DNA from 2 places in the Mycobacterium sp. E802 genome. Region 2 is predicted to be linked to the other one. Evidence: predicted binding sites of a transcription regulator. Region 2 holds the regulator's gene; the other holds the start of a gene.
What was found. The regulator HspR, encoded in region 2, represses chaperone genes until heat shock. The targets are predictions, from matches to a motif close to ANNTGAGTNNNNNNNACTCANNT.
Positions count from the first base shown of each region.

Region 1 (3,414 bases), on a different contig from region 2:
GACCTTGTCGTCCTCGGTGTAGCCGTCGATCTGCACCAGCTCCATCCGGTCCAGCAGGGCGGACGGGATGTTCTCGATGACGTTGGCCGTCGCCAGGAACACCACGTCGGACAGGTCCAGATCCAGATCAAGGTAATGGTCCCGGAACGTGTGGTTCTGCGCCGGGTCCAGCACCTCCAGCAGCGCGGCCGACGGATCGCCCCGGTAATCCGAACCCACCTTGTCGATCTCGTCCAGCAGCACAACGGGATTCATCGAACCCGCCTCGCCGATGGCCCGCACGATGCGACCCGGCAGCGCACCGACGTAGGTGCGCCGGTGACCGCGGATCTCGGCCTCGTCGCGCACACCGCCCAGGGCGACGCGCACAAATTTTCGGCCCAGCGCCCGCGCCACGGACTCGCCCAGCGAGGTCTTGCCGACCCCAGGTGGACCGGTCAGCACCATCACCGCGCCCGATCCGCGACCGCCGACGACGGCCAGGCCCCGTTGGGCGCGACGAGCCCGCACGGCCAGGTACTCGACGATGCGGTCTTTGACGTCGTCCAGCCCATGGTGGTCGGCGTCCAGAATTTCCCGCGCTCCCTTGAGGTCGGTCGAGTCCTCGGTGCGCTCGTTCCACGGCAGGTCCAGGACAGTGTCGAGCCAGGTGCGGATCCAGCCGCCTTCGGGGCTCTGCTCGCTGGAGCGTTCCAGCTTGCCGACCTCACGAAGCGCCGCTTCCCGGACCTTCTCGGGCAGATCGGCAGCCTCGACGCGGGCCCGGTAATCCGCTTCTCCTTCCTGGCCATCAGGTCCCAACTCGCCGAGCTCCTTGCGGATCGCGGCCAGTTGCTGGCGCAGCAGGAATTCCTTCTGCTGTTTGTCCATGCCGGCCCGGACGTCCTCGGCGATCTTGTCGTTCACCTCGACCTCGGCCAGGTGTTCGCCGGTCCATTCCACGAGCAGGCTCAGGCGACGGCCGACGTCTTCGGTCTCCAACAGCTCGCGCTTCTGCACGTCGGTCAGATATGAGGCGTACCCGGCCGTGTCGGCCAGGGCCGAGGGATCGGTGATCTTGTTGACCACGTCCACGATCTGCCACGCCTCGCGACGCTGCAGCATGGCCAGCAGCAGCTTCTTGTACTCGGCTGCCAAGGCCAAGGTGGCATCGCTCGACTCGATATCGGCGACCTCGTCGACCTCGACCCACAGCGCGGTGCCGGGGCCGGTGGTGCCGGACCCGATGTGGGCACGGCGTTCACCACGGACGACGGCGGCTTCCACGCCGCCGGGCATGCGACCGGTCTGCACGATCGAGGCGATCACACCGTGGGTGGGGTACCGGTCGTCCAACCGCGGGGCGATCAGCAGTTTCCCGGCCTCGCTGGCCTGGGCTGCGGCCACCGCGGTGCGGGCGGCGTCGTCGAGTTCGACGGGCACCACCATTCCGGGCAGCACGATCGGCTCGCTCAGGAACAGGACCGGCAACGCATTCGGCGTTGTGTGTTCAGGCATCGAACCTCCAAAGTTCAGTCTGATGCGCTCAACCTTGTCGGTGATGGGTTTGTTCCCGGTTCGACTGGCGGACGGGTTCGCCGTGGGTGAACGCGACCACCGGCGCGTAGCATCCGACTCCATGAACCGGGGATTCATCGTGACGCTTGCGATCGGTGTGATCGTGGCGTTGTTCGGGGCAATCTGGGCCCTGCAAGGATTCGGTGTGCTGCAGGGCAGCCCGATGAGCAACACCACCACCTGGTCGATCATCGGTCCGATCACCGCGGTGATCGGTGTCGTGGTCGCGGTCGTCAGCTGGCGCAGACTCAGGCGTTAAGCCACGGTGAACGTCACCGAATGCCAACCGGTCGCCCCGTCGGGCACCGGCGGCGCTTCCTGCGCGGTCTGGACCACGCCGGTGTTGTCGATGGCGCGCACCGTGATCGTGTGGTCGCCCGGGTCGCTCGCCTGCCACGGCAGGCTCCACAGCCGCCACGTCTGATCGGAGTACGCCGCACCCAGATGGGCCGGGACCCATGGGCCGTCGTCGATGCGGACCTCGACGGCGCGCACGCCGCGATTCTGTGCCCAGGCGACACCACCGAAGGTCGTCGGTCCGGCCGGCACCTTCTGCCGCGGTCTCGGCACGTCGATGCGGGACTCGGTCTTGATCGGGCCCCGCGGCGCCCAGCCCTGCCTGGTCCAATACGCCTCGGCCCGGTCGAACCGGGTGAGTTCCAAGTCGGTGACCCACTTGGTGGCAGACACGTAACCGTAGAGGCCGGCCACCACCAGCCGGGCCGGATAACCATGTTCGACCGGTAGCGGCCGGCCGTTGAGGCCCACCGCGAGCAGGGCGTCGCGCCCGTCGGTGAGGGCCTGCACCGGGGTGCCGACGGTGAAGCCGTCGACCGACGTCGACAGCAGCATGTCTGCGTCGGGGTGAACTCCGGCCTCGTCCAACAGGTCGGTCAGGCGGTAGCCGGTCCACACGCCGTTCGAGATCAGGTCTCCACCAACGGGATTCGATACACACGTCAGCGTGATGACCTTTTCGACGGCCTCGAACCGGTCCAGGTCGGCGAAACTATAGGTGACTTCGCGGTCCACCATGCCGTGGATGTGCAGCCGCCAATCCTGACGGCTGAGCTGCGGGACGCTCAGGGCGACGTCCACCCGGTAGAAGTCGGCGTTGTCGGTGAGGAAACTCGGCAGGGTCACCCCGGCGGGTTGGACCTCTGCCGGGACCGGCCGAGCCGGTACGCGCGGAGTCGGGATCACCGCGCTGTCACGTTCTGCCGCCACCGAACTGGCCAGCCTGCCGATCACGGTGCCGACGATTCCGCCGGCAATGCCGACACCGAGCAACCCGGCGGTGATCAGCCAGCCGCGCCGGCCGGCGTCGACGTCGTCGACGTCGTCGGGGGAGCCGGGGGAGCCGGCCGGTTCAGTCCACAGCCGGCCGGCAAGCCACCGCAGCGCGGCCACGCCGGCCGCGGTGCCGATCACCGTGGGCACCACGTCGAGCGCAGACGAGTCCGGCCGCGAGAGCACGGCCGCGCATCCGAGGATTCCGGCGACGACGAAGATCGCGCTGCCCACCGGCCGGCGGCGGGTTTCGTAGGTCGCGGCGAGGGCGGCGACGGTGGCGATCACCACCAGCACGACCACGGACAGAAACAGTTTGTCCAACGTGCCGAGGGTCTGAATTGCCCACTCTTTGACCGGCCCCGGTGTGAGGTCGACGATCGCCGCGCCGACCGCGTCGCGTGGATCGGCCTGCGGCGAGAACCCGATGCCGACGAGTTGCGCCACGCCGAGCGCCACCGCGGCGGCGGCAACCCCGCCTAGCATCCGAGCGTTCGCCGTGGGTGTCGACGAGGTCTCGACCATCCTCCACAAACTACTCCCGCACACAGCAGAGAGCCTGCCGCT
Region 1 covers NZ_LZJD01000067.1:20,240-23,653, forward strand. The annotation lists gene lon (endopeptidase La) at 1-1,497, opposite strand, end outside; gene A5699_RS10035 (hypothetical protein) at 1,619-1,816, shown strand; gene A5699_RS10040 (molybdopterin-dependent oxidoreductase) at 1,813-3,372, opposite strand.
Region 1: lon (endopeptidase La) is a predicted target of HspR. The motif match lies at 1,509-1,531, and genes of this name have one in related genera.

Region 2 (3,414 bases):
TGGTTGTCGGTGACGCCGGTGTCGGAGTACAGCACCGATCCGCCATGGGCTGGGCAATATCCCGACGTGCAGCCCCCGCGCGGCCTGCACGTGCGCCAAACCGGAACCTTGGCGGAGGTGGTGACCAGATACGGCAACTGGGGTGACCGCCAAATTCTCATCTGCGGTGGTCCCGAGATGGTCACCGCCACCAAATCCGCCCTGATCGAGCGGGGTGCGCCCGCCGACCGCATCCAGCACGACCCGCTGACCCGCTGACGCGTGCCAGACTGGCGCCATGGCCGACCTTCACCCAGTCATCCTGCAGGATCCCTCGTCATCGCTGACGGCCACCTACGTTCCGGGCGCCGGGATGGTGTGCAGCTCGCTGGCCGACGGCGATATCGAGTACCTGGGCCAGCGGCGCGGCCTTCAGGCCTACGTCTCTGACGGCAAGACCATGGGCATCCCGATCCTCTATCCGTGGGCAAACCGATTGAGCGGCAACGAATATCGCGTCGGAGACACTGAGGTTCAGCTCACTCCGGGGGCTGACGGGGTGCGTGCTGATCCGCACGGCGCACCCATCCACGGTGTGCTCGCAGCCTATCCGGACTGGCAGGTGATCGAACGGTCCGAGAACTCACTGGTGGCGTCCCTGGACTGGGCTGCTGAGCCGACACTACTGGCGACGTTCCCCTTCCCGCATCGTTTGACGATGACGGCGTCATTGGCCGACCGGATCCTCACGGTGTCGACGACGGTAACGGCCACCGGGACGCAACCGGTGCCGCTCTGTTACGGCTACCACCCGTATCTGACGATTCCCGGTGTGCCCCGGAAAGATTGGGACCTGCACTCCCCCGCCATGCGGCACCGACTGGTGGACGACCGTGGGCTTCCCACCGGTGAATTCCGGGAGTGGCCAGGTGGGACAACACAATTGGGCGACACCGAACTCGACGACGGATTCGATGAGGTCGACGCGGGCGCGGTGTTCGCACTCTCGGGCGGTCAGCATCGGATCGAGGTCACCTTCGACAAGGGCTACACCGCAGCCCAGCTGTTCGCACCGGGCAACGATGCCGTGGCGGGGATCGAGCCGATGACGGCACCCACCGACGCACTGCGCCAAGGCAATTACCGGATGGCCGCCCCCGGAAAACCGGAGACGGCCATCTTTTCGATCAGAGTCGGCTAACGTGCGCCCCGTCGGGGCTGCCACAGGACCACCGCTTTCGACGCCGCCGAAACATCGCGGCGCTGATCGGTGGTGAGCCGCTCGACCTGCTGGGTCAACTCAGACACCCTGGTGCGCAACGCATCCACCTGATTAGTGAGTTCGATGATGCGTTTGATACCGGCCAGGTTGACGCCCTCGTCCTGCGACAGCCGCTGCACCTCGCGGAGCAGATCGACGTCGCGTTCTGAGTAACGTCGCCCACCTCCGGAACTGCGTTGCGGGCTGACGAGGCCGAGCCGGTCATAGGTGCGCAGGGTTTGCGCGTGCATACCGGCCAGCTCGGCGGCCACCGAGATCAGGAACGTACGGGCTTCCTCCTTACGCTGGCTCATAAATTGCCCGCCCAACCAGCCCGCGGATCGAACCCGCTGTCCCGTTCGGCTTTCGCGTAGGCCTCCAACGCCTCGGCCGCTTCACCTTCCAGGTTCGGCGGCACGGCGACCTTCACCGTGACCAGCAGGTCACCGTGTCCCCCGGAGCGTTTCGGCACACCGCGCCCGCGCACCCGCAGGATGCGGCCGTCGGAGGTGCCCTTGGGCACCCGCACGCCGACCTTGCCATCCAGCGTGGGAACGGAAAGCGTTGTACCCAGCGCCAATTCGTGGAAGCTGACCGGGACGCTGACCGTCAGGTCGTCGCCGTCACGTCCGAACACCTTGTCCGGGCGCACATGCACGGTGACGTAGAGGTCGCCCGAGGGGGCGCCCCGTAACCCGGCCTCGCCCTGGCCGGCCAGCCGAATGCGCTGGCCGTCCTCCACACCGGGAGGGATCCGCACGTTGATGGTGCGGGTCCGGGTGGTGACGCCGGTGCCCTTGCACTCCTCGCAGGGGTGCTCGATGATCGAGCCGCTGCCCCGGCATTCGGTACAGGGCTCGGAGAACCCGAATGCACCCTGGTTGCGGTTGACCACACCGGAGCCGTTGCAGTTCGGGCACACTTTGGGGCTGGTGCCCGGCCGCGCACCACTGCCGTGGCAGTTGGTGCAGGGCGCCGGGCTGGTCAGCCGCAGTGGCATGGCCACGCCCTTGGTGGCTTCCAGGAACGACAGCTCGGTCTCGGTTTCCAGGTCGTTGCCTCGGCGGGGCCGGCTCGGCCGTGGTTGGGCGCCACGGCCGAACAGCCCGCCGAAGAGGTCACCGATGTTGGCGCCGCCGCTCTGGCCGGCCGCGTCGAACAGGTCTCCCAGGTTGAATTCGGCTCCGTCGGAACCGAACCCGCCACCGAAGTTCCCACCCGGGTTGAACCGGCGCCCGCCACCGGCGAACAACCGGCGGGTCTCGTCATACTCCTTGCGCTTCGCGGGGTCCGACAGGACGCTGTTCGCCTCGGAAACCGCCTTGAACCGCTCGGCCGCTCCCGCATCGGGATTGCGGTCGGGATGCAGTTCAGAGGCCAGCTTCCGGTAGGCCTTCTTGATCTCGTCGGCGCTGGCGTCAGAGGAGACGCCAAGTTCTTTGTAGAAGTCCTTCTCGACCCACTCGCGTTGGGCCATGCGCCACCTCCTTACCTCTTCTCTCTAGTCGTTGTATCTAGTTGTCTGATTCTGCGGCCTGATCACCGGCGGCGTCAGCGTTATCCGCACCGCCGTCGGCATCGGCGACGGTGTCGACCACGCCCACCATGGCGTGGCGGACCACCTGCTCGCCGATGCGGTAACCCCGGCGCATCACGGTCCCGACCACGGGATGAGTGCCTTCACCCTCGTGCTGCACGGCCTCGTGCAACGACGGGTCGAATTCGTCGCCCTCTTCACCGAACGCGGAAAGCCCTTGTCCTTCAAGGACACTGACGAGCTTGTCGGCAACCGACTTGAGCGGACCGGATTCCAGGTCGCCGTGGGCGCGGGCCCGGTCGAGGTCGTCGAGGATGCCCAGGAGTTGGGTGATGACGCCGGCCTTCGCCCGGTCTGCGGTGACCTGCTGGTCGCGCAGTGCCCGCTTGCGGTAGTTGTCGTATTCGGCCTTGACGCGCTGCAGGGTCGACTTGAGTTCGGCCACCTCGTCGCTGTCGCTCGCCGACTCTCCGGTAGGCGATGCGGCCGACGCCGGCCCGCTGGGGGCCGGCGCCTGGTCGCGTACCTCACCGGTATCGGGATCGATGCGCCGTTTGTCGGTGATGGTCACCGGCTCCTGCGGATCGTCGCCGCCGTTTTGAGGTTGCGTCACTTGTTCTCCCGGTCATCGTCGACG
Region 2 covers NZ_LZJD01000012.1:29,178-32,591, forward strand. The annotation lists gene A5699_RS02070 (FAD-binding oxidoreductase) at 1-258, shown strand, start outside; gene A5699_RS02075 (aldose 1-epimerase) at 278-1,180, shown strand; gene A5699_RS02080 (heat shock protein transcriptional repressor HspR) at 1,177-1,554, opposite strand; gene dnaJ (molecular chaperone DnaJ) at 1,551-2,717, opposite strand; gene grpE (nucleotide exchange factor GrpE) at 2,755-3,390, opposite strand; gene dnaK (molecular chaperone DnaK) at 3,387-3,414, opposite strand, start outside.